DNA from 4 places in the Shimwellia blattae DSM 4481 genome. Region 2 is predicted to be linked to each of the others. Evidence: predicted binding sites of a transcription regulator. Region 2 holds the regulator's gene; each other region holds the start of a gene.

Region 1 (7,440 bases), 1.8 Mb from region 2:
TTAACCTTATTCAGCAAGTGGGGCGGCTTATCCGCAGCCACAGTTGCTGGGGGGAGGTTATCATTTATGACCGCCGGTTACTGACCAAAAACTACGGTAAGCGGCTGCTGGATGCGCTGCCGGTATTTCCCCTCTCGCAACCGGAAGTGCCGGAGGCTATAGTGAAGGCCAAAACCGTCACAACCCGTAAGCGCCGCAAACGCTAGCGACGCTCACTAACAAGGGAGCGATGCCGTGGACTACCGTAAAATAATTAAAGAAATTGGCCGTGGTAAGAATCATGCCCGGGATCTGGGTCTGGAGACCGCCCGGGAGCTCTACAGCCGGATGCTGGGCGCCGAGGTGCCGGATCTGGAGCTGGGGGGCATACTGATTGCCCTGCGAATCAAAGGAGAGGGAGAGGCCGAACTGCGCGGCTTTTACCAGGCTGTCCGGCAGCGCTGTATCCGGCTCACCCCGCCTGCCGGTAAGCCGATGCCGATTGTGATCCCCAGCTATAACGGGGCCCGTAAACAGGCCAATCTGACACCGCTGCTGGCGCTGTTGCTGAATAAGCTGGGCTATCCGGTGGTGGTGCACGGGGTGACCCGGGATCCCACCCGGGTCATTTCCGAAACGATTTTTGACTTGCTGGGGGTTGCGCCCGCACAGCACGCAGGCCAGGCTCAGGCCCGGCTGGATTCCCACCACCCGGTGTGGCTGCCGGTTAATGTGCTCTGCCCGCCGCTGGCGCAGCAGCTTGATTTGCGCTGGCGGATGGGGGTGCGCAATAGCGCCCATACCCTGGCGAAACTGGCGACCCCTTTTGCCGAAGACGCGGCGCTGCGTTTAGCCAGCGTCTCCCACCCGGAATATGTCCCGAAGGTGGCGCGCTTCTTTACTGATATCGGAGGGCGCGGTCTGCTGATGCACGGCACTGAAGGGGAGGTGTACGCCAATCCACAGCGCTGCCCGCAGATAAGCCTGATTACCGGGCAGGGAACACGGGTACTGTGCGAGCGCCAGGAGAACGTTGTGGTGGAGGATATTCCGCTACCGGCAGATAAAGACGCGGAAATCACCGCCCGCTGGAGCGAGCGCTGCCTGGCCGGGGTTGAGCCGGTGCCGGATGCCCTGAAGCTACAGATGGCCTGCTGTATTGTCGCCACCGGCGATGCGCCGGATCTCAGCCTGGCGCTGGATCGCGTAAATCAGGTGTTTGTGTAGGGGCCCTGCGTAACATGGCGGCATAGGTTAACGCCAGGCAAAAAAAAGCCCGCAATCATTGCGGGCCAAGGGATATCAAGGGTAAAGCAGGCATATAGCAGGCCTTCAGAATGCGGTTGGGTAGACCGCTATCTTTCACTGGCCGCAGGACACAGAATTAACTCAACACATTCACTTGCGTGATTATTTGTAAATCACCGCAGTACCGTGCATCAGGTTATTACCGGATGCAGAGGTAATTTCATAAGAAGAGGCGCCCGCTTTGGCGGCTTTAGCGGCCAGCTCGCTCTGGAGCTGATCAAGGTTGGTGGCGCCGGAAGCGGAAACAACCCCTATTTTCTGGCTGTTCGCCGGAGCATGGTCAACCTGCTGAGCGGCAAAAGCACCGAAAGAGAGCATGGAGAGCAGGGCGGTTACAGCAACATATTTAGTCGTTTTCATGGTTCTATCCTCAGCATTTATTCTGTAAAACGGGGGGTTATCCCGTTGATGTGATTATGTTCACACTTTTTGCAGAAAGATAAAACTAAGTAGAATTGATGACCTCGTTCTAATAATTTGAACAACTTTTAATCATTTGATTTATATGGGAAATAAACTACCACGCTGATAATTTCATGGGTGATTATGATCTTATGTTTTTATTGCGCACATTATGATAAGCACGCGAAAGGAAATAATGCGCAAGAAAACAAACGACTGGTGAATTCCGCCCTTCCCAAAGAAGGGCGGTCCGTAAGGGACACCGCACCAGGCTACTTGTAGATATTAGCCGTACCGAACATTTTGTTTTCCCCCCCGGCGGAGGTAATCACATAGCCTTTTGCCCCTTCCTGTCGGGCTTTTTCGGCAAGCTGGGCCTGCAGATCATCAAGATTGCTGGCACCACTGGCAGAGACCGTTCCGGCCTTATGAAGCTGCCCCAGCTGTTCCTGCGTGAGTGTCTGTGCGGCAAAACTGCCGTGCGCGGCGCTGACCAGCAGCGCGGCGGTAACGACTAAAAGCAGTTTTTTCATTTTTACACCTCTTGGCGATAGTGCTATCAGAACCACAAATCTGACACTACTAAGTTTAGGTGCCTGCCGGGGGCCGGGTAGTAAAAATCCCTCACTCTTTTGTTCTATTTCGGTATGACAACCCTGGTCCGTTAGTCGTAAATGGAAGATGGGTTATCCGGGCCTGCGGGCACCCGGACGCAGTAAGTCAAAACGCTGGCTTTCATCAATACTGTAGTAGGCGCCCGCCCCACCGGCGCGCAATACGGGCCGGGCTTTCGCTGTCTGGTAAATACCGTTTTCCAGCAGCGACTCATCAATATGTACGGCGACGACCTCTCCCAGCACCAGCCAGGTGTCTACCGGCTCACCGGCGGCGCTGGTCAGTTGCAGATGTTGTGATAACCGGCATTCAAAATTCACCGGGCTTTCGGCCACCAGCGGTGACGGCACCCGGGTTCCCGGCAGGGGGGTTAAGCCCGCGCGGATAAACTCATCCTCCCCGTGGGGCAGTGCTGCGGAGGTTTCATTCATCTTTTCTGCCAGGTCGCGGGTGGTCAGATTCCAGACAAAATGCCCGGTGGCAATAATATTGCTGACGCTGTCTTTCCAGCCGTTACTGGAAAAACCGATGATCGGCGGGCGGTAGTTAAAACAGTTGAAAAAACTGTAAGGGGCCAGATTATTGCGCCCGAGGGGATCGACGGAGGAGATCCAGCCAATGGGCCGGGGCCCGATAATGGCGTTTAGGGGATCGTGAGGTAAACCGTGGCCCTTTGCGGGCTCATAATAGTAGCGACGGGTCATTGCAGGCTCCGTTTGTCTGATTATTGTATGCGGAACAGTTTACCGCCCCGCTGTCAGCAGGTATCTTACGCGACCTGACAGGAGAAAGCCGATGAAAACTGTAAGTCCCCGCAAGCCAGGGCTACACCCGAGAAACCGTCATCACCAGCGGTATGATTTTACTGCACTGTGCCAGGATTGCCCGGCGCTGGTGCCGTTTTTACGCACCGCCCCCGGTGGCGATAAGACCATTGATTTTGCCGATCCGGAGGCGGTGAAGTGCCTGAACCAGGCATTACTGGCCCATTTTTACCAGGTCCGGGAGTGGGCAATTCCTGACGGTTTTTTATGCCCGCCGGTGCCCGGCCGGGCGGATTATATTCATCATCTGGCGGACCTTCTGGCAGAGCACCGCAACGGCGTGCCGCCACGTCAGGCCAGCGTGCTGGATATCGGCACCGGCGCCAATCTTATCTACCCGCTGGTGGGGAACTGTGAATACGGCTGGCGCTTTACCGGCAGTGAGATAAACGAAGCCGCGCTGAAAAATGCCAGCCGGATCATTAGCGCCAACCCGGGGCTGAGTAAACATATCCGTCTGCGCCGCCAGAAGGACAGCAGCGCCTTCTTTAAAGGCATTATCCACAGTGCAGAGTGCTACGACGCCACCCTGTGCAACCCGCCGTTCCATGATTCTGCCGACACGGCCCGGGCAGGCAGTGAACGCAAGCGGCGTAACCTGGGCGTGAAAAGTGAGAGCCTGAACTTCGGCGGCCAGCAGCAGGAGCTGTGGTGCCCCGGTGGTGAGGTGGCCTTTATTAAAGGCATGATTGCTGAAAGTGTCGCCTTCCGCCGCCAGGTGCTGTGGTTCACGACGCTGGTCTCCCGGGGGGATAACCTGCCGGTGTTATACCGGGCGCTCCAGGAGGCCGGGGTGGAGAAGGTTGTGAAGCTGGAGATGGCCCAGGGCCAGAAGCAGAGCCGGATCCTGGCCTGGAGTTTTATGAATGACGAACAGCGCCAGCGCTGGGCGGCAAGCCGGTTTACCGGCTGATTGACTGGCTGAGGCCAACCTAAAATGCCGCCAGGGATTCTGGCGGCGTGAAGGCATCAGGATACGTGCTGCAGGAACTCTTTCAGGCGCGGGCTCTGCGGGTTATTGACCAGCTCGCGGGGATCGCCGTCTTCCGCAATCCGCCCCTTATCAATGAAGATAAGCCGGGAGGCCACCTTCTCAGCAAAGCCGATTTCATGGGTGACGATAACCATGGTCATGCCTTCTTCGGCCAGATCCTGCATCACTTTCAGCACTTCATGGCGCAGCTCCGGATCCAGGGCTGAGGTGGGCTCATCAAACAGCATCATCTTCGGCTTCACCGCCAGCGCGCGGGCAATGGCCACACGCTGCTGCTGGCCACCGGAGAGCTCAGACGGGTAGTGATGGGCGCGTTCAGCAAGGCCAACCTTTGCCAGCAGCGCTTTGGCCTGCTGTTCCGCATCGGTTTTGCTGGTGTGGCGCACCCGCAGCGGGCCAAATGCCACGTTATCCAGCGCGGTTAGATGCGGGAACAGGTAGAACTGCTGGAACACCATGCCCGCTTCCTGGCGGATCAGGCGCTCGTCCACTTTAGGATCGTTCACCTTCATGCCGTCAACAATCAGCTCGCCGCTGGTTATCTCCTCCAGCTTATTGATGCAGCGCAGCAGGGTTGATTTACCGGAGCCGGACGGGCCGATAATCACCACCACTTCACCTTGTTTAATATGCAGGTCGATATTGTGCAGCACCTGGGTCTGGCCGAAGTGCTTGGAGACGTTTTTAAATTCAATCACAGGATTTTCATCCTTTTTTCAAGGCGGCGCAGAACAAAGCTCAGAACCAGCGTGATAATCAGATAGATAACTGCCACGGCGCTCCAGATTTCCAGCGCGCGGAAGTTACCGGCAATAATTTCCTGGCCCTGGCGGGTCAGCTCGGCCACGCCGATAACAATAAACAGCGAGGTATCTTTAATGCTGATGATCCACTGGTTACCCAGCGGCGGCAGCATACGGCGCAGGGCCAGCGGCATAATCACATAGCGAATGGTTTCCCAGCGGGAGAGCCCCAGTGCCAGGCCCGCTTCGCGAAAGCCCCGGTGAATGGAGAGCACGGCACCACGGGTGATTTCTGCAATATAGGCACCGGAGTTGATCATAATGGTGACCACTGCGGCGCTGAACGGATCGATGCGCAGATCGCTAAAGGCCATCGGCAGGGCGAAGTAGATAAACATTACCTGGACGACAATCGGTGTGCCGCGGATAACTTCGATAAATACCAGGGCGATATGGTTGGCAAGCCAGCCGCCGAAGGAGCGGGCAAAACCCGCTATCAGGCCAATCACTAAGCCGCCCAGCAACCCGATGACCGAGATCAGCAGCGTCATTTTTGCCCCTTCAAGCAGGAGCGGGATGGCGGGCCAGATGGCACTCCAGTCAAACTGCATAATAATATCCTGTATTACCGTGGTTCAAAAATAGCAGGGGCGTAACGCCGCCCCTGAGGTGATAACTACATCTTGTTATTATTATTTAGGTTCGGTGCCGAACCATTTTTTGTAGATCTGGTTGTAGGTGCCGTTATCACGCAGGGTTTTCAGCGCACCGTTAACCTTTTCGCGCAGCGCATCGTTACCTTTCGGGAAGGCGATACCGTACTGCTGGGCTTCCAGCGATTCGCCTACCGCTTTGAACTGACCGTGACCGGCGGTTTTGATGAAGTAAAGAATATTCGGGGTGTCGTGCAGTACCGCGTCTGCCCGGTTAGTACCTAACTCCATGTAGGCGTTGTCGATATTCGGGAACTGGCGCAGATCTTTGGTTTTAATATTGGCTTTTGCGTAGTCGACCGAGCCGGTGCCGCTCTTCACGGCAACGATTTTACCGTCCAGATCTTTAACACTTTTTACCTCGTCATTACTGGCTTTTACCATCACCAGCAGGCCGCTTTTGTAGTAGCCATCGGAGAAATCAATCGCTTTTTTGCGCTCGTCGGTAATGGTGATACCGGCCAGAGCAAGGTCAACGTTTTTGGTCTGCAGCGCCGGGATAATGCCGCTGAAGTCCATCGGTTTCAGGGTGTAATCCAGTTTCAGCTCTTTGGCAATCGCGTCCCATAAATCCACATCGAAGCCGACATATTTATTGCCCTGTTTAAATTCGAACGGGACAAAGGCGGTATCTGTCGCGACAACCAGCTTGTCCGCCGCCTGTGCTGAAACGGCAAAAGCCAGGGAGAGTGCGGCCAGTGAAACTTTAAACATAGACTTCATAGCATTTCCTTTGATTAATCCACGGGGCTGTCCCCTGGGTAAGCAAGACTCTGGTATGAAAGAATCATGCCATCTTTTCAACGTGCTGATTTAACAGGGAACTATTTTTGTAGCATTGCATAAAAATGGATGCAATAGTGGCGAAATGCACCATTTTGGTGCTCTGTTTTGGTGCGCCTGGAAAGGGATGCAGCCAGTTATTCTTTTTACCCTGTGGGCCACGGGTAAAACAATCTCTGGTTAACGTTTTTGTGATGTGATTTATACAGAAAATTAACGTTGGGTGGGAGATTGCACTACGAAGGTGCATCATTATGGTGCATCCCTCTCCGGCGGAGAGGGATAATGCAGGGAAATTTATTCGATATTTGCTTCAATAAACCACAGGAATTTATCCAGATCCCGTGATGCAGCAGTGAAAATGTCTGCTGTGTCTTCGTCTTTGGCTTCTGAAATGGCTTTACGGATGTCATTTGCCACTACCGCATAACGCTCGGCCAGCTCTTTCAGGTGATCCTGTACTGAGTGGATATCCAGCGGGTAGCTTTTCAGCGGTGTATTGCTGTTGATAACCTGGGTTGTGCCCAGCGCCACGCCACCCAGCTGAACGGCGCGTTCCGCCATGGTGTCCAGATGATCGGTCAGTGCGGTACGGAAACCATCGAGCATTTCGTGGACCGCAATAAAATTAGCACCGCGCATGTTCCAGTGAGCCTGTTTGGTGATCAGCGACAGATCGATAAACTGGATAACCTGGCGGTTCAGCAGCTCAACGGTGGCTTTCTTTTCACTGTCCGCAACATCGTTACGGGTATAAACCAGATCAGTAGTTTTAGTTTTTACCAATTTAGCGGTACTCATAATCTCATATCCTCTTGATGTAATAGTCCTGATTACTGAACGGCATTAAGTATAGCACCGAATTTTTCCTGCGCCGTGCGGGATAATACCTATCAGTTGAATAGGAGTATTATGATTGAAAATATTAATCATTAAATATCAGTGTATTATGAGAGCGCTCTGTAAACAGTGCTGGTTTATGAAGGATTTATGAAATATTAAGACAGCCGCAGGGTTGCGGCTGTCAGCGGAATTATTGGCTGGCCAGCAAGGCGGCCAGAAATATTGACTTATTCCTG
Region 2 (7,440 bases):
GGTTACCAGCAAATTAATGATGGCCTGCGGCTGATAACCCACAATAGCGCCCGGACCTTCGGGGTGACGGATTATGGCATTGCCACCGGCAATACGGCGAATTTACTGATTCTGCCCGCGAAGGATGGTTTTGATGCGCTGCGTCGCCAGGTGCCGGTACGCTGGTCGATTCGCCAGGGGCGGGTTATCGCCACCACCCAGCTTTCCCAGACCTGGGTACAGACAGACAGCGGCGGCGAAGAGACCGATTTTAGCCAGTGATCCCCGCCGGGCGGCGGGGAGAGTCACCGTCAGTGGGGCATCCGGGTTACGGAGTCGCGCAGCTGGCGGTGGCGGCTCACAAAGCCCAGCAGGAAGCACATCACAAAGACCACCGCATACAGGCCGTTTGCGGTGAACAGGGCCGCCTGCGGCCCGCTGTGGGCAACAATGGGGCCGGTGACCACGAAGGTCAGCATGGTGCCGATGGTGCCACAGGTCAGCACCACGTTAACCAGCTTCGGAGAGGCCACCCGGGTCTGGAGCGAGGCAAGGGTAATCACCGAGGTGTAAATCGCACTGGAGAAGAAACCCAGCGCCAGAATAAACAGCGGCATATGGTCAGTGCTGCTGGTGATAAAACCGTACATCAGCGCACAGGCCAGGGCCGCCAGCACCGTGAGCAGGCGCTGCAGATCAAAGAAGCGCAGAATCACGCTGAACGCCCACATGCCGAACATATAGGACATCCAGAAATTGCTGACCAGCTGCCCGGCGTCGTGCAGATTCATCCCGAGGGTTTTGGCGTATTCCGGCACCCAGGAGATAAACCCCAGCTGGCCGAGGATATAGCACATGGCGGCAATGGAGAGAAACAGCACGCCAGGGCCCCACTTCTCTTTCACCACCGGCTGGTCACTTTGCGCCGCGTGTTTACCCAGCGCCGGAAACTCACTGCCGAATGTCAGCAGGAAGATAGCCACATAGACCAGGCCAATACAGGCATAGACCCAGTACCATTCGATACTGCGGGCCAGTAAAAAGGCGGCCAGTATCGGGAAGATCATCCCCGCCATGCTGAAGAACGAATCGGTAAACAGCAGTCGGGAGCCGCGCTGGCGCCCTTCATAGAGATGGGTGATAAGAAATGTGCCGATAGACATGGTGATACCGCTCACCAGGCCCAGAACAAACATCGACGCGGAGAAGATCGTCAGGTTATGGCCCAGCATCAGCCCGGCCACCGCCAGCAGCATCAGCAGGAAACCAAAACGCAGCTGGGTTTTCAGCGGGACGATTTCCATTAACCAGGCATTGAGGAAAATAGAGATAAGGATCCCGGCGTTGAGGAAGGTGAAGGTGTTGCTCATGCGGGAGACGGGCAGGTTAAAGTACCCGGCAATATCACCCATTACCATGCCGGTCACGATGACCAGGGCACCGGTAAGCGCGTACGAGAAAAAACTTATCCATGTGAGCCTGATACGATTGCTGTTAGTCATAGGGAGCCTGTGAATAGAACGGTAAAGCGCCTTGACAGCGCGGTAAACGGGCAGATTTTAGTCACAAGCGTGATCTATTCAAATCTTTTATGTATTTGGCGTGTATTGCTGTCATTTAATATTGATGTCTGTCACAAAAAACTCCCCAGGGAGGCGGCGCGGACCCCAGGGGGTGAAGGGGGGCGCTATCCGGCGTAACCCGTGCTTACAACGTAAAGGCTGGTAAATGCCTGGTATGATGCTAAGGTGCTTCTTAGAATTGACAGCCATTCTGCCCACTCTTGTTTTTAAAGGAATCTTTCATGCTCAAATCTACTCTGGCGGCGGTCGCCACCGTTTTTGCGCTTTCGGCAATGGCGCCTGCTGCCCTGGCTGCCGGTAATGATCCCCATGTCCTGCTGACCACCTCTGCCGGGAATATTGAGCTGCAGCTGGACGGCGAGAAAGCGCCGGCCACGGTGAAAAATTTTGTTGATTACGTTAACAGTGGCTTTTACAGCAATACCGTTTTCCACCGCGTTATCCCGGGCTTTATGATTCAGGGCGGGGGATTTACCGCCGACATGAACCAGAAGCAGACCCGTGCGCCAGTTAAAAACGAGGCGGATAACGGCCTGCGCAACACGCGCGGTACTATCTCTATGGCCCGTACCGCCGACAAAGACAGCGCCACCAGCCAGTTCTTTATTAATGTTGCGGATAACGCCTTCCTTGATCACGGCCAGCGCGACTTCGGCTATGCGGTATTTGGCAAAGTGGTGAAGGGGATGGACGTGGCTGACAAGATTGCCCAGGCGCCAACCAGCAATGTGGGCCCTTACCAGAACGTGCCGTCCAAACCGATTGTCATCCTGTCTGCTAAAGTTCTGCCTTAAGGGCAGGATCCCTTCTGCGGGTGCTGTGGCACCCGTTTTGCTTCCTGAATATCGCCCTTTCTGACGCCCCGTGCACCCGGCAGGGCCGGGAATTGCTGCTTATACTTGTGGCATCCATCCACGACAGACGGGGGCCCTATGGGCAGAAAACTGACTGACCGGCAAAAAACACGGCTCTGGGAGCGGGTGCGCGCGCGTAATTTTCAGGCCAGCCAGCAGCTGGAGGGGTTTACGGCTCCCCTGGTGATCCCGGACCCGGCGCACCCCCTGGAAGAGGCGCTGAAAGCCGCGAGGAGGCGCTATGGCTGAGATGAACGACACGTTCGGCGAAGTGCGCGACCCGTATTTCTGGTCCGGCAGTGAGGTACTGCGCAACCGGCTGGATATCCGCGATGCCGCGCGCCTGCAGGAGGCGGAAATGACCTTCAGCGCGCTGCGGGTGACAACACTGGGGCTGGGGCCGGTGCGCCGCGGGCTCCCCCACCTGTGCCATATCCACCACCAGCTGTTCCAGGATATCTACAGCTGGGCCGGTAAACTGCGCGAGGTAGATATTTACCGGGGCGATACCCGGTTTTGCCACTTTGCCTACCTGGAAAAGGAAGGGAACGCGGTGATGCGTGGCCTGGAGGAGGAGAATTACCTGGCGGGCCTGGAGCAGGATGCCTTTACCCGGCGTCTGGCGCACTTTTACTGTGAGGTGAATGTGCTGCATCCGTTTCGTACCGGTAATGGCCGCGCCGAGCGGATCTTCTTTGAGCAGCTGGCGATCCACGCCGGGTACAGCCTTGACTGGCGCGGGCTGGATATTGCCCGCTGGCGTGAGGCAAACCAGCTGGGGGCGATGGGGGATCTGGCCCCGCTGGTGACCATATTCAGTAAAGTGATAAGCGCTGCGCACGAAACTGAGTAGAATGGCCGGGTTTTACATAGACCCGGAGCGACCATGCTGCTGTTGATCGATAACTACGATTCGTTTACCTGGAACCTGTATCAGTATTTTTGTGAGCTGGGAAGTGAGGTGGTGGTCCGGCGCAATGACACCCTGAGCCTTGACGAGATAGCCGCCATGGGGCCAGAGAAGCTGGTTATCTCCCCGGGCCCCTGTACCCCGACCGAAGCGGGGATCTCCCTGGCGGCAATTACGCATTTTGCCGGGCAGCTACCCATACTCGGTGTCTGCCTGGGCCACCAGGCCATAGCCCAGGCGTTCGGTGCCCGTATTGTGCGGGCCGGGCAGGTGATGCACGGTAAAACATCGCCGGTGACGCATCATCATCAGGGGGTTTTTCATGGCCTGAATAACCCGCTGACTGTCACCCGCTACCACTCGCTGGTGGTGGAGCCCGGCTCCCTGCCGGACTGTTTCGAGGTGACCGCCCGTAGCGATGACGGTGAAATTATGGGGATCCGCCACCGGGAGTGGGATCTGGAAGGGGTGCAGTTCCACCCGGAAAGCATCCTCAGCGAGCAGGGCCACGCGCTGCTGGCCAATTTCCTCAGGCGCTGAATTTTTATTGCCATTAAATGATTTTTTATGCATATTTTGTGATTATCTTTTCATGTCGCAGTACGCATAAAATGGATGGTCACGAATGGCAACTGAACAATCAGCAATTACCCGCGCTACTTTTGATGAAGTTATTCTGCCGATTTATGCGCCGGCAGAATTTATTCCGGTAAAAGGCCAGGGAAGCCGGGTGTGGGATCAGGCCGGGAAAGAGTATATCGATTTTGCCGGGGGGATCGCGGTGACCGCGCTGGGGCATTGCCACCCGGCGCTGGTGGCGGCGCTGATCGACCAGGGGCAGACCTTATGGCACACCAGCAATGTCTTCACCAATGAGCCTGCCCTCACTCTGGGCAAAAAACTCACCGGGGCCACCTTCGCCGAGCGCGTGGTGTTCCTGAACTCCGGGACAGAGGCGAACGAAACCGCGTTTAAACTGGCCCGCTACTACGCAAGCACCCGCCACAGCCCGTACAAAACCAAAATTATCGCTTTTCACCACGCCTTCCATGGCCGCTCACTGTTTACCGTGTCGGTTGGTGGCCAGCCTAAGTATTCCGATGGCTTCGGGCCGAAACCGGCCGATATTGTCCATGTGCCGTTTAATGATTTAGCCGCCGTGAAAGCGGTCATCGATGATCATACCTGTGCCGTTGTGGTGGAGCCTGTCCAGGGGGAGGGCGGGGTCTGCGCGGCAACGCCGGCGTTTTTGCAGGGGCTGCGTGACCTGTGCGACGAGTACCAGGCCCTGCTGGTCTTTGATGAGGTGCAGTGCGGCATGGGCCGCTGCGGCGAGCTGTTTGCTTATATGCACTACGGGGTGACCCCGGACATTCTGACCAGCGCCAAAGCGATTGGCGGCGGCTTCCCGGTGAGCGCCATGCTGACCACCGAAGAGATAGCCTCTGCCTTCCATGTGGGCTCGCACGGCTCCACTTACGGGGGCAACCCGCTGGCCTGTGCGGTGGCGAATGCGGCATTTGATATTATCAACACGCCTGAGGTGCTGGGCGGTGTTCACCATAAACGGGATCTGATGGTGAAGCATCTGCACCGTATCGACGAGCAGTACGATGTCTTTAGTGATATTCGCGGTATGGGGCTGCTTATTGGCGCCGGGCTGAAGCCGACATTCCGGGGTAAGGCGCGGGATATTCTGTACGCCGCGGCAGAGGCCGGGGTGATGGTGCTCAATGCCGGGCCGGATGTGATGCGTTTTACACCGGCGCTCAATATTGACGACAGGGATATTGACGACGGGATGGCCCGCTTTGCGGATGCGGTTGCCCGGGTGGCTCAGGGCCTGTAGCAGGCAGAAAAAAGGCGCGTTGCCGGTGGCACGCGCCCTGTAAGACGGCGGGATTAACGGGTCCCGTAAACGACGATGGTTTTACCGTGGGCAGAGATCAGGTTCTGATCTTCAAGCATCTTCAGGATGCGGCCTACGGTCTCGCGGGAGCAGCCGACAATCTGGCCAATTTCCTGACGGGTAATTTTGATCTGCATACCATCCGGGTGGGTCATGGCATCCGGCTGTTTAGCCAGGTTCAGTAAGGTCTGTGCGATACGACCGGTCACATCCAGGAAGGCCAGGTTACCCACTTTTTCTGAGGTGACCTGCAGACGGCGGGCCATCTGTGAAGAGAGGCGCATCAGGATATCCGGGTTAACCTGAATCAGCTGGCGGAATTTCTTATAGGAAATTTCAGCAACTTCACAGGCTGTTTTGGCGCGTACCCAGGCACTACGTTCCTGACCTTCTTCAAACAGACCCAGTTCGCCGATAAAATCGCCCTGGTTCAGGTAGGACAGGATCATCTCTTTGCCTTCTTCATCTTTGATCAGAACGGCAACGGAGCCTTTGACAATGTAATACAGGGTTTCCGCCTTTTCGCCCTGATGAATCAGCGTACTCTTCGATGGATACTTATGAATGTGGCAATGGGACAAAAACCATTCGAGAGTCGGGTCGGTTTGCGGTTTGCCAAGCACCATGCGCAATTATCCTCTTGTTATCTTGACTCCAAAGCGCGGGTTCTGCCGTCTCTGGGGCTGCAATCGTTAAATAATCCCCACCCTGGGGTAACCGGCAGAGGGTCTGCCTCTGTGAACTGATGTTCCTGTTCGCGTATCCGCATTGTGCGGTGGGTGTATTGCTACACATCCTGGTTGTTTTAGCATAGGTTTCCGAAAGTGTCTCCTGTTGTCTCGCTTCAGCTTGACCCAGGTCGTCTTCTGTTGCCTGTTTTCTTTCAGGCGCATACCCTTGTAGAAAAGTTTTGTCCACGGAGTAATAAAAATGCAAGCAAGAGTTAAATGGGTTGAGAGCCTGACATTCCTCGGGGAGTCCGCTTCCGGGCATCAGGTTTTGATGGATGGCAACTCCGGCGATAAAGCGCCAAGCCCGATGGAGATGCTGTTAATGGCCGCCGGTGGCTGTAGCGCCATTGACGTGGTGTCTATTTTGCAAAAGGGCCGCCAGGATGTGAGCGACTGCGAAGTGAAGCTGACTTCGGAGCGCCGTGAAGAGGCACCGCGCCTGTTTACGCATATTAATCTGCATTTCGTGGTGACCGGCCATGAACTGAAAGACAGCGCAGTGGCGCGCGCGGTGGAGCTGTCTGCGGAGAAGTATTGCTCAGTCTCGCTGATGCTGGGTAAAGCGGTAAATATTACCCACTCCTACGAAGTGGTTGAGAAGTAACAGAGTGTACCTGCCGGGCAGTGCGTAACAGATTGCCCGGCGGCACTTAGCGAATCTCCGGGCGCTGTAGCCCGCCGTCGGTAATTTTCTTCCCTTCCATAATGCGCTGCACCAGCGGCAGCATAATCAGCTCCATTGCCAGCCCCATCTTGCCGCCAGGCACCACCAGGGTGTTGATATGCGAAATAAACGAGCCCTGCAACATGGCCAGCAGCCAGGGGTAATCGATATTCTCCAGGTTGCGGAAGTGGATAACCACGAAACTTTCATCCAGCGAGGGGATACCCTTTGCGGCAAAGGGGTTGGAGGTATCCACCGTTGGCACCCGCTGGAAATTAATATGGGTGCGGGAAAACTGCGGGGTGATGTAGTTGATATAGTCCTCCATGGAGCGCACCACCGACTCCATCACCGCCTCCCGGGAGTGCCCCCGCTCGCTGGTGTCGCGGATAAGTTTCTGGATCCATTCCAGGTTCACAATCGGCACCACCCCCACCAGTAAATCCACATGGCGGGCTACGTCGTTGCTGTCGGTCACCACGCCGCCGTGGAGCCCTTCATAAAAGAGCACGTCGGTGGGTTCGGCAATGGGCTGCCAGGGGGTGAAGGTGCCCGGGGTCTGGTTCCAGGGGACCGCTTCATCATAGGTGTGGAGGTATTTGCGAAATTTACCGCGCCCGTGCTGGCCATATTCGGTGAAGGTCTGCTCCAGCAGGCTGAAATCGTTCGCCTCCGGGCCGAAGTAGCTGATATGGCGCCCGAGATCCCGGGCCTTGCGGATTGCCATATCCATTTCCGGGCGGGTATAGCGATGGAAACTGTCCCCTTCAATTTCTGCCGCGCGCAGGCCAAGCTGGGAGAAAATTTTCC
Region 3 (7,440 bases), 1.9 Mb from region 2:
TCAGCTTCGTGATACCGAAGGGCATAGCCGCGGCGCCGGTGGTTGCGGTGATGTAAAAAACGAAGGCGATAGAAATAAATACGCCAGCGGTGATTGCCAAATAAAATGTCGTTAACGGTTGTTTTGTTGCTTTATAGACACCAGCTTCTTCGGCGACTTTCGCCATCGCAGGAGGAAGCAATAGATCAAAAGGGTTGTCAGCTTTCACACTAACTCTCTCTTTATTAATTCGGCGACCAGATACTAACAAAGCATTATAGAGTAAAATTTGATGCAGATCATATGTCACCTAGCTAACGGGCCCGAAAAACGCAGGGTTATTGCTGATTTTCGGAGTAAGTTTTTGATTATCCTGATAAAAATAAATTTTAAAAATTATTATATATGTTGAAGATAGCCGGTGCTCCCTCCTGAAATAGTGAAAAAATATTGAATAATAATGAGTAAAGGTAGCAACACGGCCCGGGTTTGTTATTTTATTTACCCATGGTTAACCATGCCATTACATTTAAAACGTTATTACCCGTGGAATAAAAAAGACGGGGCAATTTTGCGCCCCGTAATATAGCGGATAGCCAGGAATTATCCTATACCAAAGTGGTATCAGGCCGGCTGTGCGGCTGCCCACCGGGCTTTGGCACGCTGCAGCTTCTCATAAGCGGCCAGCAGCGCCTGATGCGCCGGGAAGCCCTGCAGGTCATCACCTGCGGGCTGCAGCCCGTAGAACGGCGCTTCACCGCTGATTGCCGCGCTGGCGTCCTCTACCGTCTGGGCACCATACATACGCACAAACGCGTTCAGATACTGCAGCGGCTGGCGCTCCTCTTCTTCATTGAGCAGCAGAAGCGTTTGCAGGCAGCGGTAATAGTTGGCCCGCGCCGGGCTGAAGACCGAGCCGTTGAACTCCATGGTCCATTCCGTCCAGATTAGCGCCTGCTCCAGATCACCGCCCGCCAGGGCCAGCATCGCTTTGAGCTCACCGATGCGCAGGGTGTACCAGCCGTTATCCGGACCGGTCGCCAGGCCCAGCAGCTCGCGCACCCGGGTAAAATCGTCGTGGCCTTCTTCGTCTAATTGCTCAATCAGCGCCAGGTAGTCTGCTTTATCCCAGTTACTGCCCGGCAGGCTGAGGATCGTTTCGCGCAGATGGCTGCCCATATTGTTGTTCGCCAGCCACAGATCTTCTGCCGGGTAGATATCCGACATGCCCGGCACCAGGATACGGCAGGCGTAGACATCAAGATGTTCGTAATCGGCGATATAGACCTCTTTACCCTCAGCGCGGAAGATAGCCATCAGCGTGGCAAACTCCTGCTCCGTAGTGCCGGAGAAGTTCCAGTCCACAAACGGGTAGTCCGCATCCTGCTTAAACAGATCCCAGGAGATAAGACCGCTGGAGTCGATAAAGTGGGTCTCCAGGTTGGTGTGCTCGGCCACTTCTTCGTCATCAAACGTCGGCGGGGTGAACACATCGAGATCTTTCAGGCTGCGGCCCTGCAGCAGCTCGGTCACGGTGCGCTCCAGCGCCACGCCAAAGTCCGGGTGGGCACCAAAAGAGGCAAAGCAGGTGCCGTTTTGCGGGTTAAACAGCACCACGCAGATAACCGGGTATTTACCGCCCAGGGAGCCGTCATAGGCGAAGATCGGGAAGCCTTCGGCCTCCATGCTGTTGATAGCTTCCACCACCGCCGGGTAGCGGGCCAGTACCGCTTTCGGGATCTCCGGCAGGCTGATGGATTCGGCAATAATGCGGTTTTTAATGTAGCGTTCAAACACCTCAGACAACCCCTGAACCCGGGCTTCATTACGGGTGTTACCGGCGGACATGCCGTTAGAAACGTACAAATTGGCGATGATATTCATCGGAATATAGATGGTCTGATTATCCGACTGGCGGATAAACGGCAGGGCGCAGATCCCGCGATCGTCATTCCCGGACTGCAAATCCACCAGCAGGCTGGCGGCCAGCTCGTTATCCGGATCGTAGAAGGCACGCAGCTTCTCATCCAGGATCCCTTCCGGCAGGCTGTCATCTTCCGGCAGCGGGAACCACTTCTCGCTCGGGTAGTGGACAAACGGCCCGTTGGCGATGGTGTTACCCAGCCAGAAATCGGCAAAGAAATAGTTGGTGGACAGACGCTCAAAATACTCACCCAGCGCCGAGGCGAGGGCGGCCTTTTTGGTCGCGCCTTTACCGTTACTGAAGCACAGCGGGCAGTCTGTGTCGCGGATATGCACTGACCAGACATTCGGCACCGGGTTCAGCCAGGAGGCTTCTTCAATATTAAAACCCAGCGCGCTGAGTTTATGCCGGAAGCGGTCGATGGAGTCTTCCAGGGCGGCGTCTTTGCCGGGGATAAAGGTTTGAGTCATGGTTTTCACTTTTGTCGTACACAAGGCGCGCAATCATACGGGTTTTGCGGGCCCGGTGCTATTGCCGGAACAGGGCCGGAGACGATAAATCTGCCCGGCGTGATAACCCGGTTGCAGAGGTTTTAACCCCCAGCGGAGGATTTATCAGCGGATGCTATTGTGTGATTTGGGCCACAAATTCCCCCGGGGTGCGATTAGCCATTGCAGCCGGTGCGTCGCAATGATAAAACCGATAGCCACAGGAAAAACTTATCAATTCAGGTGTGGTGAGGGGAAATGACTCAGGTTTTCAATTTTAGCTCTGGCCCGGCAATGCTACCGGCTGACGTACTGCGACAGGCTCAGGAAGAGCTGTGTGACTGGAATGGCTTAGGCACCTCTGTAATGGAGATAAGCCACCGGGGTAAAGCGTTTATTGAGGTGGCAGAGCAGGCAGAAAAAGATTTACGCGATCTTCTGCATATTCCGCAGAATTACAAAGTTTTATTCTGCCACGGCGGTGGTCGCGGCCAGTTTGCCGCTGTGCCGCTGAACCTGGCGGGAAGCGCCGGGGTTGCTGACTATGTTGATGGCGGCTACTGGGCAGAAAGCGCGGCGAAAGAAGCGCAAAAATACCTCACCCCGAATGTTATCGATGCCTGCACCACGGTAGACGGCCTGCGCGCCATCAAGCCGATGAGCGAATGGCAGCTGACCAAAGGCGCGGCATACCTGCATTACTGCCCGAACGAAACCATCGACGGGATCGCCATTGATGAGACCCCGGCATTCGGTGACGACGTCACCGTGGTGGCCGATTACTCGTCAACCATTCTCTCCAGCCCGCTTGATGTCAGCCGTTTTGGCGTGATTTACGCCGGTGCCCAGAAAAATATCGGCCCGGCCGGGCTGACGCTGGTTATCGTGCGTGAGGATCTGCTGGGCAAAGCGAACATTGCCTGCCCGTCCATTCTCGACTACACGGTGCTGGCGAAGAACGACTCCATGTTTAATACGCCGCCAACCTTCGCCTGGTATCTGGCGGGCCTGGTGTTCAAATGGCTGAAAGCCAAAGGCGGCGTTGCGGCAATGGATAAAATTAACCAGCAGAAAGCCGAGCTGCTGTACGGCGTTATCGACAACAGCGATTTCTACCGTAACAGCGTGGCCGCCGCCAACCGTTCGCGGATGAACGTCCCGTTCCAGCTGGCGGACAGCGCGCTGGATGCGGTGTTCCTTGAAGAGTCCTTTGCGGCGGGTCTGCATGCCCTGAAAGGGCACCGGGTGGTGGGGGGCATGCGTGCTTCCATCTATAACGCCATGCCGCTGGAAGGGGTGCGCGCCCTGACCGACTTTATGCAGGACTTTGAGCGTCGTCACGGTTAATCCTGACTGTTCTGGTCTACCCCGCAGTGCTCGCTGCGGGGCTTCCATTTTTTACGTGAGACTTTTCCCTCTATGCAGGAATCCCTGACCCTCCAGCCCGTTGCGCTGGTCAATGGCACCATTAACCTTCCGGGTTCAAAAAGCGTATCGAATCGCGCGCTGTTACTGGCGGCGCTGGCACATGGCACCACCACGCTTACCAATCTGCTGGACAGCGACGACGTCCGCCATATGCTCAATGCCCTGAAATTACTGGGCGTATCTTATACCCTCTCAGACGATCGCACCCGCTGTGACGTAACCGGCAACGGTGGTCCCTTACAGGCCAGCGGCGCGCTGGAGCTGTTTTTAGGCAATGCGGGCACCGCCATGCGCCCGCTGGCAGCCGCACTGTGCCTGGGCAACAACGATATCGTGCTGACCGGCGAGCCGCGGATGAAAGAGCGGCCCATCGGCCACCTGGTGGATGCCTTACGCCAGGGCGGGGCGCAGATTGACTATCTGGAGCAGGAAAACTACCCGCCGCTGCGCCTGCGCGGTGGATTTACCGGCGGCCAGGTCAGTGTGGACGGCAGCGTATCGAGCCAGTTCCTGACCGCACTGCTGATGGCAGCCCCCCTGGCCCGGGAAGAGACGATCATTGATATCAAAGGTGAGCTGGTCTCAAAACCCTATATTGATATCACCCTGAATCTGATGCGCACCTTCGGTGTGCAGGTGGAAAACCAGCAATACCAGCGCTTTGTGGTACGCGGCCAGCAGCAGTACCACTCCCCGGGCCACTACCTGGTGGAGGGGGATGCGTCGTCGGCCTCCTATTTCCTCGCCGCCGCCGCCATTAAAGGCGGAACCGTTACCGTTACCGGCATTGGCCGTAACAGTGTGCAGGGGGATATCCGCTTTGCGGATGTGCTGGAAAAAATGGGCGCCACCATCCAGTGGGGGGATGATTTTATTGCCTGCACGCGCGGTGAGCTGAACGCCATCGATATGGACATGAACCATATCCCGGATGCGGCCATGACCATCGCCACTACCGCGCTGTTTGCCCGCGGCACCACCACGCTGCGCAATATTTATAACTGGCGGGTCAAAGAGACCGACCGCCTGGCGGCCATGGCAACAGAGCTGCGCAAAGTGGGGGCCGAGGTGATTGAAGGTGACGATTTCATCACTATTACGCCACCGGCGCACCTGACCTTTGCTGAAATTGGCACCTATAATGATCACCGTATGGCGATGTGCTTCTCGCTGGTGGCGCTCTCTGACACCCCCGTGACCATCCTTGATCCGAAATGCACCGCCAAAACCTTCCCTGATTATTTTGCACGTCTGGCCGGGATCAGCACCTTAGCCTGATAACCACTGGCCCTGTTCCGGCAGGGCCAGACACGTATCCGCAAGGCCGGGTGGTTTTCTCCTATAATGATCGTTTTCGCAATGATATTGCCACCCAGAGGTAACAGTCCCGGAGGTTGCGGCGTATAATGCGCGCCGAAATGGTTCACCTGCATTCTCAAAAAAGGAGAGAAAGATGGCAGCACATGCTCCGGTAATCACCATTGACGGCCCCAGCGGCGCAGGGAAAGGCACCTTATGCAAGGCGATGGCAGAGGCGCTCCAATGGCATTTACTGGACTCCGGGGCCATATACCGGGTACTGGCACTGGCCGCACTGCATCACCGGGTTGATGTGGACAGCGAAGAGGCCCTGGTTCCCCTGGCCGCCCACCTGGATGTGCGGTTTATTTCCAGCAACGGGAAACTGGAAGTTGTCCTTGAGGGTGAAGATGTCAGCGGTGAAATCCGCACCCAGGATGTGGCGAATACCGCATCAAAAGTGGCGGCTTTCCCCCGGGTACGTGAAGCGCTGCTGCGCCGTCAGCGGGCGTTTCGTGAAACCCCGGGCCTGATTGCCGATGGCCGCGACATGGGCACGGTGGTATTCCCCGACGCCCCCGTGAAAATTTTTCTTGATGCCTCTTCAGAAGAGCGGGCCCAGCGCCGCATGCTGCAGTTGCAGGAGAAGGGTTTTAGTGTTAACTTTGAGCGCCTTTTGGCCGAGATAAAAGAGCGTGACGAGCGCGATCGTAACCGTGCGGTGGCGCCTTTAGTCCCGGCAGAAGATGCTTTAGTGCTTGACTCTACGCGATTATCTATTGAGCAAGTAATTGAAAGAGCGTTAGAATACGCCCGCCAGAAACTGGCGACTGCGCAATAACGCGCGGCTGAATTTGTCCGGAATTGCCCGGGGAGCGTGCTTCCTGAGCAATTCCGGTTATAGTTTTAGTAGTACCTGTCGCAATGGATTGTTGGCAGGCATTTAAACAACCCCATCCGGCATGGAGCCAGGTGGACGTTAAATTTAAAGACCCTAATACTAAACATGACTGAATCTTTTGCTCAACTCTTTGAAGAGTCCCTGAAAGAAATCGAAACCCGCCCGGGTTCAATCGTTCGTGGTGTTGTTGTTGCTATCGACAAAGACGTAGTGCTGGTTGACGCCGGCCTGAAATCTGAGTCTGCCATTCCGGCTGAGCAGTTCAAAAACGCCCAGGGCGAACTTGAAATCCAGGTTGGTGACGAAGTTGACGTTGCTCTGGATGCAGTAGAAGACGGTTTCGGTGAAACCCTGCTGTCTCGTGAGAAAGCTAAACGTCACGAAGCGTGGCTGATGCTGGAGAAGGCTTACGAAGAAGCTGCCACCGTTACTGGTGTTATCAACGGCAAAGTCAAGGGCGGCTTCACTGTTGAGCTGAACGGTATTCGTGCGTTCCTGCCGGGCTCCCTGGTAGACGTGCGTCCGGTTCGCGATACTCTGCACCTGGAAGGCAAAGAGCTTGAATTCAAAGTAATCAAACTCGACCAGAAGCGTAACAACGTTGTTGTTTCCCGTCGTGCTGTTATCGAGTCTGAAAACAGTGCAGAACGCGATCAGCTGCTGGAAAACCTGCAGGAAGGCATGGAAGTTAAAGGTATCGTTAAGAACCTCACTGACTACGGTGCATTCGTGGATCTGGGCGGCGTAGACGGCCTGCTGCACATCACCGATATGGCCTGGAAACGCGTTAAGCATCCGAGCGAAATCGTAAACGTTGGCGACGAAATCACTGTTAAAGTGCTGAAATTCGACCGCGAACGTACCCGTGTATCCCTGGGCCTGAAACAGCTGGGCGAAGATCCGTGGGTAGCTATCGCTAAACGTTATCCGGAAGGTACTAAACTGACCGGTCGCGTTACCAACCTGACTGACTACGGCTGCTTCGTTGAAATCGAAGAAGGCGTTGAAGGTCTGGTTCACGTGTCCGAAATGGACTGGACCAACAAAAACATCCACCCGTCCAAAGTTGTTAACGTTGGCGACGTAGTGGAAGTTATGGTTCTGGATATCGACGAAGAACGTCGTCGTATCTCCCTGGGCCTGAAACAGTGCAAAGCCAACCCGTGGCAGCAGTTCGCTGAGACCCACAACAAAGGCGATCGCGTTGAAGGTAAAATCAAGTCTATCACTGACTTCGGTATCTTCATCGGCCTGGACGGCGGCATCGACGGCCTGGTTCACCTGTCTGACATCTCCTGGAACGTTGCAGGCGAAGAAGCAGTACGTGAATACAAAAAAGGCGACGAAATCGCAGCTGTTGTTCTGCAGGTTGACGCAGAGCGTGAGCGTATCTCCCTGGGCGTTAAACAGCTGGCAGAAGA
Region 4 (7,440 bases), 2.0 Mb from region 2:
CTTTCTGAAACGGCGTGTTGCCGCTGAGCCAGAGCACGTCTTTTTCACCGGCAGGCTGCCAGCTCAGCAGATGGGCGCCCTGCAGTGCAACAGAGGCGCGTACTGCCGGGTGATCCACCACAATGACATCCAGCTCGTCTTTGCGGCAGCGCGACAGGGACGGGGTGATTTTTTCCAGAACCGGTAGTGCAAAAATTGATTTAATCATTCAGAAAACCCTCGGTATAAGCATAAAAAAAGGCGACCGAAGTTGCCTGTCTTTATTTATTGAATTCAGCAGGTTACTGTTTTATTCGCAGCATGATTACAATATTCTACACCAGAAAACCACACCAGACAGCAGTGATTGGGGTAATTGGGGCAATTTGCCGATATCCGGAAAAGAAAGCCTCGTTTTCAGGGGGCGCGGATGAATTTTTTAATGACAGATCGTTAGCCGTTATGTTGCTGAAATCCCCTCTGCGCTTTGACATAGCGCTGTATCGGGAATAGACTAACAACCGTTAGTAGGTGTGATGCACGCTCTGGTTGAGGCTTCTTAAACCAGTAAGCGGCAAACAAAGTATTAAACAAGAAAGCCCGACCTCACCAGTTGGGTTTTTTTGTGCCTGTAGCCCCGCGCACGCCGTTATTGCTCTGAAAGCGCTTGTCGCTTTGATTGAGCTGATTCTGGCCTGCTTACCGTAAGCAACCAGGAAACGTAAGTAAGGCCACCGGCTCACCCCCGGTGGCCTTTAATATTTCGGCTCCCGGATGATGCAGGACGGGCCAGAACAAATAAAAAAGGCGACCGAAGCCGCCTTTTGTTGATCAGTTGCTTAACTCGCCTTATTTGGAGATGTGAGCAATCAGATCCAGAACTTTGTGAGAGTAGCCAGTTTCGTTGTCGTACCAGGAAACCAGTTTCACGAAGTTGTCGTTCAGTGCGATACCGGCTTTGGCATCGAACACGGAAGTGCAGGTTTCGCCGTTGAAATCGGTAGATACAACGTCGTCTTCGGTGTAACCCAGAACGCCTTTCATTGCGCCTTCAGAAGCGGCTTTCATGGCTTTCTTGATTTCTTCGTAAGTTGCTGGTTTAGCCAGACGTACAGTCAGGTCAACAACAGATACGTTCGGAGTCGGAACGCGGAACGCCATACCAGTCAGTTTGCCGTTCAGTTCCGGCAGCACTTTACCTACTGCTTTAGCAGCACCGGTAGAGGACGGGATGATGTTCTGGGATGCGCCGCGGCCGCCGCGCCAGTCTTTGTGAGACGGGCCATCAACGGTTTTCTGAGTAGCGGTGGTTGCGTGAACAGTGGTCATCAGCGCTTCAACGATACCGAAGTTATCGTTAACCACTTTTGCCAGCGGAGCCAGGCAGTTGGTGGTGCAGGAAGCGTTGGACACGATGTCCTGGCCTGCGTAGGTGTCGAAGTTAGCGCCGCGAACGAACATCGGGGTGCTGTCTTTAGACGGACCAGTCATAACCACTTTTTTCGCGCCAGCGGTGATGTGTTTACGGGCAGTCTCGTCGGTCAGGAACAGGCCAGTTGCTTCAGCAACAACTTCAACGCCTGCTTCGTTCCACTTCAGGTTAGCCGGGTCACGTTCAGCGGTAACACGGATTTTTTTACCGTTAACGATCAGATGACCGTCTTTCACTTCAACGGTACCGTTGAAACGGCCGTGAGTGGAGTCATATTTCAGCATGTAAGCCATGTATTCAGCGTCTAACAGGTCGTTGATTGCAACGATCTCGATGTCAGAACGTTCCTGAGCAGCACGGAAAACAATGCGACCGATACGGCCAAAACCGTTGATACCTACTTTGATAGTCATATATTCCACCAGCTATTTGTTAGTGAATAAAAGGTTGGCTGTAAAATTACAAAAACCTTTGGCAGCGTCAAGCGGAATCGTGTCAATCATTGCGACAAATCAAACGTCTGACCACGTATTATTCAACTTATTCCACCTGACAACGTGACAGCCTCCATCCATATGGGGACGGAGGCGTCGATTTTAAAGAGGGAAATGCATAAAAATGTGATCAGTATCACAATTGCATTTCTGCTCAGACAACCACACAGAATTAACATCAAATGCGTTTGGTGGCTGTTAATAGTTTGTTAGAATAGAAGGGATAATGTTATCTGTCTAACCCGAATAAGATATCTCTTATGAGCCGATTCGAACCCCCTGAAAATTTAAAGAAAACCCTGAGCGATGTGCAGTTTTATGTCACCCAGCAGCGCGGTACAGAAGCGCCTTTTAGCGGGCGTTTGTTACACAACAGGCGCGACGGGCTCTACCACTGCCTGGTGTGCGGGGCGCCGCTGTTTACCTCACAAAGTAAATTCGACGCCGGTTGCGGCTGGCCGAGCTTTTTTGAGCCTGCGGGGGCAGATGCTATCCGCTATCTGGAGGATAACTCGCACGGTATGCGGCGGGTGGAGATTCGCTGTGCGAACTGTGACGCCCACTTAGGGCACGTATTCCCGGATGGCCCACAGCCCACCGGCGAGCGGTATTGTGTTAACTCCGCCGCGCTCAGTTTTACTGACAGCGCCGACGGTGAGAAAATCAATGGCTGAAGAAACGATTCAGCAAATTATTCCATTCACCCCTTTTCATGGAGCTGAACCGTGAATATCGACGATATGATTGCTTCTCTGACTCCGGACATCTATCAGCGTCTGGTCACCGCCGTAGAGCTGGGAAAATGGCCCGACGGGGTCGCCCTGACCCCGGAGCAGAAAGAGAACTGCCTGCAACTGGTGATGCTGTGGCAAAGCCGCAATAACCACGAGGCCCAGCATATGACGCTGAACACCCGGGGCCAGATTGAAATGAAAAGTAAGCAGCAGCTGAAGGCGGAATTCGGTGGGGCGCCATCGCCTATTGCCACCCTGAAACCGCAATAAGCTGAAGCGGTGCTGACGGCGGCGTAACATGAAGCCGCCGTCAGCCGGTGGTTCAGCAGGCGGGGTGGGTGTCCAGCCAGTCGGCAAGGGTATACAGGGTCGCCCCGGCGGCGGCCATCTCCTGAAAGGCCAGCGCGCTGTCCTCAGGGGCGATATTCACCCCCCGGCAACCGTCGGTTATTACGTCGACCCCGTAGTGCAGCGCCAGAGCGTCGAGCACGGTAAATTTCACGCAGTAGTCCGTTGCCAGCCCGAGCACCACCAGGTGGTTTATCTGGTGTCGGGTCAGCCAGTCGCTGAGCCCGGTCTGCTGGCGGTGGCCGTTATCAAAAAAGCCGCTGTAGCTGTCGATTTGCGGATCCTGGCCTTTATCTATCGTGACCGTGACTGCTGACCCGTTCAGCAGCGGGTGCAGTTGCGCGCCGGGGCTGTGCTGAATACAGTGATCCGGCCACCATGTCTGGGGCAGGCCGTCGAGCTCGCCCCGGGTGTATGGCGTAGTCTGGTGGGTGCTGGCAAAGCTGCCGTGGCCCGCCGGGTGCCAGTCGCGGGTTGCAATCACCGGGGCATTTTGCCCGGTGAACGCCGCAATAAGCCGGTTGGCGACCGGGATAGTCTCATCGCCCCGGGGAACGGCCAGCGCCCCTCCGGCACAAAAGTCATTCTGTAAATCAACCAGCAGTAAAGCAGTCTGTTTCATGGGGGCTCCGTCAGTCGTCCGGGGTGAGTTCGCCGCGCAAATTCGTGGTCATGGCCTGGCGAATCTGATCCACGCTCAGCCCGCGGCTGAACAGGTAGTGCAGTTTGGTCAGGGCGGCTTCAACCGTCATATCGTAACCGCTGATAACCCCCGCCCGGGCGAGGGCGTTGCCGGTGGCGTACCCGCCCATATTGACCTTGCCGGAGATGCACTGAGTCAGGTTCACCACGATTATCCCGCGCTGGCAGGCTTCTGTCAGGGTGGCGAGGAAGGCCGGCTGCTGGGGCGCATTCCCCACCCCGTAAGAGCGCAGGATCAGTGCCCGTACCGGCTGGCGCACAAAGTTGCGCACCACATCGGCAGAGATCCCGGGGTAAATAGTCACCACCCCGATAGGCTGTGGGGTGATCGGGTGGACGATCAGCGCGCCGCTGTGGGCCGGTGCCGGGGGGGTATTTAAACGGCGGATGTGGATCCCCGCCTCCAGAAGCGGCGGCAGATTTGGCGAATCAAAGGCGTCAAAACCGTCCGCGTGGGCTTTGGTGGTGCGGTTACCCCGGTACAGGCGGTTATTAAAAAACAGGGTCACTTCGTTAACCGGGTAGTTGGCCGCCACGAACAGCGCATTGAGCAGGTTGATTTGCCCGTCGGAGCGCAGCTCTGCCAGGGGGATTTGTGAGCCGGTCACAATCACCGGTTTGCCGAGGTTCTCCAGCATAAAAGAGAGCGCCGAGGCGGTAAAAGCCATGGTGTCCGTGCCGTGGAGGATCACGAAACCGTCGTAATCGTCATAGTTGGCCCGGATATCATCGGCAATATGCTGCCAGTCCTGCGGCGTCATATCGGATGAGTCCATCAGCGGCTGGTACTCGTGAATGGTGAAATCCGGCATTTCCGGGCGGTGAAATTCCGGCATCAGCGCCAGCTGGCGCTGTAAATGGCCGGATACGGGTACGTAGCCGTGATCAGAGCGCTGCATACCGATGGTGCCGCCGGTATAGGCGACATAAATGGATTTTTTTTCCATAGCTTACTCGGGCCTGTAATAAACAGCCGCAGTATAGAAGGGCACGGGGAAAAAAACAGCCCGGTCGTGACCGGGCTGCTGCGTTTGGTTATTTGATATCCGCACAGTTAAGGCAGTAGGCATAGCGATCGCGCGGGTCGTTAAACAGGGTGAGTTTATCACTCTCGCTTTTGACCGCACTGGCCGCCTGCGCCAGCGGTGCCGGTAAGGCAGCGCTGAGCGCCTGGGGCAACATGGCGCGCACGGAGCCATTCAGGCTACTGAACACCATATCCAGCATCGACGTCTCACCCTGGTAGTAAGACAGGGACCAGGTTTTCAGTTTTGCCAGCTCAGCGGCTTTTGCCACCGCGTCGTCAAAGTCACCCAGGCTGTCTACCAGACCGTTGTTTTTGGCGTCCTGGCCGGTCCACACGTGGCCCTGGGCTATCTGGTCTATCTGCTCCGGGGTTTTATTACGTGACTTCGCCACCAGGTTAATAAAGCGCTGGTAGCCGTTTTCAATAGACAGCTGGATCATCTGCTGAACTTCTACCGGCAGCGCTTTGGTGGCGCTGATATCCGCCAGCGGTGAGGTGGATACCCCGTCCGTGTTGACCCCAATCTCCCGCAGGCTGTTTTCCAGGGTGTTAACCACCCCGAAGATACCAATAGAGCCCGTCAGGGTGCTGGGGCTTGCCACAATGTAGTTAGCCGGGGTGGAGATCCAGTAACCGCCGGAGGCAGCCAGCCCCCCCATGGAAACCACCACCGGTTTGCCCGCTTCCCGGGCGGCTTCCAGCTCTTCGCGGATAATTTCTGAGGCGTTGACACTGCCGCCGGGGCTGTTAACCCGCAGCACAATGGCTTTTACCGCCGGATCAAGGCGCGCTTCGCGGATCTGGTGGGCAGTGGTATCGCCCCCCACATTCCCCGGCGTTTCCTCGCCATCAAGAATGGCGCCGCTGGCATAAATCACCGCGATAGTGGAAGACTGCTGCGCCCGGGGTTTGACGGCGTAGTCATAAATACTGACGGCCTGGAAGGCTTTATCTTTCTTGTTCCAGCCAAATTTTTCCGTCAGGGCTTTTTCGACCTGGGCCGGTGTTGCCAGGGCATCCACCAGTTTATTGTCCAGAGCATAGCGGGCAGTATCGCCGGACAGCTTCTGTAACCCGGCGAGCATGGCCTGGGCACCCGGGAACAGCTGCTGGGTGGTTATCTGGCGGTTCGCGGCAATGGTGGACAGATAGTTCTGCCACAGCTCGCCTATCCAGCGGCTGTCTGCCTCCCGGGCCGCCGGTGACATATCGTCACGGATAAACGGCTCTACGGCAGATTTGTAGGTGCCTACCCGGAACACATGGGTGGAGACTTTCAGCTTATCCAGCAGCGACTTATAATAGAGGCCGTTAGTGGCAAAGCCATGCAGATCCACGGTGCCCTGGGGGGAAAGCCAGATTTTACTGGCGAAACTTGCCAGGTAATATTGCCCCTGGCTGTAGCTGTCTCCGGAGGCATAGACCGGTTTACCGCTGTCGCGGAATTCGCGCAGCGCCTTGCCGATATACTGCATGGAAGGCTGATCGCCCCCGGCAAAGTTTTTCAGATCCAGTACCAGCCCGGTGATATTGCGGTCGTCCTTCGCCTGGCGAATGGCATCGACAATATCAAACAGAGAGTTTTCCTGGAGCTTGTCGGTGCTGGAGCCAAACAGCTGGCGGCCAATGATCCCCAGCTTGTTGCTGACCGATGGCTTATCCACTACCACACCGGTAATGTCCAGCAGCAGGGCGCCGCGGGCCGTTTCCGGCGCAGGCGAACCGGCCTGCATCCAGATCCCGGCAGCCACCAGAACCAGAATCAGAAAGATAAGGTTAAAGACCAGGGAGCGAATGAAACTGAGCAGACGCCATGTCCATTTAAAAAATGCGCTGATGTAACGCCAGAGGGTACGCATGTCTTCTCCATACCATAGAATGTGATGTCCCTGACATTCAGACAGGGGAATGGCCTATCCTAAAGACCCGCAAGGCCCTTGTCAGTAGGAAATCAGGGCGTACTGTAACAAAATACCTTGCTATGTTAATTTCGTGAGCAACTTGAGAACAGGAGCGAGTTGATGGATGCACTTGAATTACTGGTTCAGCGCCGCAGCGCATCAAGACTGACAGAACCGGCCCCGCAGGGGGATGTCCTGCAAAATATTTTACGCGCCGCCCTGCGTGCGCCGGACCACGGTAGCCTGCAGCCCTGGCGTTTTACCCTGATTGAAGGTGAAGGGCGCGAGCGCTTCAGCCAGTTGCTGGCCCAGGCGGCCCGGGAGGCCGGTGAAGACGACAAACACATCGAAAAAGCCCGCACGGCGCCGTTTCGCGCCCCGCTGATTATCACCGTCGTGGCTCACTGCGAAACCCACCATAAAGTTCCGGTCTGGGAGCAGCAGATGAGCGCCGGGTGTGCCGTTATGGCGATGCAGATGGCCGCACAGGCCCAGGGGTTCAACGGTATCTGGCGCAGCGGCGTACTGACAGATAACCCCCTGGTGCGCGACGCCTTCGGCTGCCGCCCGCAGGATAAAATTGTCGGCTTCCTGTATCTGGGTACGCCGCAACTGAAAGCGTCAGCCACGGTTGCGGCGGTCGATCCCGCGCCGTTTGTCCGCCGGTTCTGAGGGTGCGCTGTCTGGCCCGCCGGGCAGCGTACTGATTATCTGTTACCCGTTCTGCAGGCCTGAGTCAGCAATTCAGAGTCCGGCCCTTACCTGCAGACCCCCAACGCGCTACCATATATCGTCGTGTCGCCAGAGGGCATTGGCGGCGCAA

What was found. The regulator CRP, encoded in region 2, controls carbon source genes, mostly activating them, when cyclic AMP is high. The targets are predictions, from matches to a motif close to ATGTGANNNNNNTCACAT.
Region 1: a site for CRP is predicted at 1,696-1,713, ahead of bhsA (multiple stress resistance protein BhsA). Genes of this name have one in related genera too.
Region 3: a site for CRP is predicted at 2,533-2,550, ahead of serC (3-phosphoserine/phosphohydroxythreonine transaminase). Genes of this name have one in related genera too.
Region 4: a site for CRP is predicted at 2,030-2,047, ahead of msrB (peptide-methionine (R)-S-oxide reductase MsrB). Genes of this name have one in related genera too.

Annotation. Positions count from the first base shown of each region.
Region 1 is NC_017910.1:2,680,449-2,687,888, reverse strand. It holds gene dinG (ATP-dependent DNA helicase DinG) at 1-206, shown strand, start outside; gene ybiB (DNA-binding protein YbiB) at 235-1,206, shown strand; gene bhsA (multiple stress resistance protein BhsA) at 1,390-1,647, opposite strand; gene mcbA (DUF1471 family periplasmic protein McbA) at 1,962-2,222, opposite strand; gene EBL_RS12575 (flavin reductase family protein) at 2,376-3,008, opposite strand; gene rlmF (23S rRNA (adenine(1618)-N(6))-methyltransferase RlmF) at 3,100-4,041, shown strand; gene glnQ (glutamine ABC transporter ATP-binding protein GlnQ) at 4,098-4,820, opposite strand; gene glnP (glutamine ABC transporter permease GlnP) at 4,817-5,476, opposite strand; gene glnH (glutamine ABC transporter substrate-binding protein GlnH) at 5,558-6,301, opposite strand; gene dps (DNA starvation/stationary phase protection protein Dps) at 6,659-7,162, opposite strand; partial or broken gene rhtA (threonine/homoserine exporter RhtA) at 7,432-7,440, opposite strand, start outside.
Region 2 is NC_017910.1:285,599-293,038, forward strand. It holds gene EBL_RS01205 (cytosine deaminase) at 1-261, shown strand, start outside; gene tsgA (MFS transporter TsgA) at 291-1,481, opposite strand; gene ppiA (peptidylprolyl isomerase A) at 1,784-2,356, shown strand; gene EBL_RS19535 (YhfG family protein) at 2,495-2,665, shown strand; gene EBL_RS01220 (putative adenosine monophosphate-protein transferase Fic) at 2,667-3,269, shown strand; gene pabA (aminodeoxychorismate synthase component 2) at 3,303-3,866, shown strand; gene argD (bifunctional acetylornithine/succinyldiaminopimelate transaminase) at 3,952-5,175, shown strand; gene crp (cAMP-activated global transcriptional regulator CRP) at 5,229-5,861, opposite strand; gene EBL_RS01240 (OsmC family protein) at 6,166-6,570, shown strand; gene EBL_RS01245 (phosphoribulokinase) at 6,617-7,440, opposite strand, start outside.
Region 3 is NC_017910.1:2,576,394-2,583,833, reverse strand. It holds gene focA (formate transporter FocA) at 1-208, opposite strand, end outside; gene ycaO (30S ribosomal protein S12 methylthiotransferase accessory factor YcaO) at 604-2,373, opposite strand; gene serC (3-phosphoserine/phosphohydroxythreonine transaminase) at 2,650-3,738, shown strand; gene aroA (3-phosphoshikimate 1-carboxyvinyltransferase) at 3,811-5,097, shown strand; gene cmk ((d)CMP kinase) at 5,273-5,959, shown strand; gene rpsA (30S ribosomal protein S1) at 6,125-7,440, shown strand, end outside.
Region 4 is NC_017910.1:2,403,397-2,410,836, reverse strand. It holds gene EBL_RS11375 (D-hexose-6-phosphate mutarotase) at 1-208, opposite strand, end outside; gene gapA (glyceraldehyde-3-phosphate dehydrogenase) at 829-1,824, opposite strand; gene msrB (peptide-methionine (R)-S-oxide reductase MsrB) at 2,166-2,579, shown strand; gene EBL_RS11360 (YeaC family protein) at 2,631-2,909, shown strand; gene pncA (bifunctional nicotinamidase/pyrazinamidase) at 2,962-3,609, opposite strand; gene ansA (asparaginase) at 3,620-4,636, opposite strand; gene sppA (signal peptide peptidase SppA) at 4,725-6,575, opposite strand; gene EBL_RS11340 (NAD(P)H nitroreductase) at 6,738-7,289, shown strand.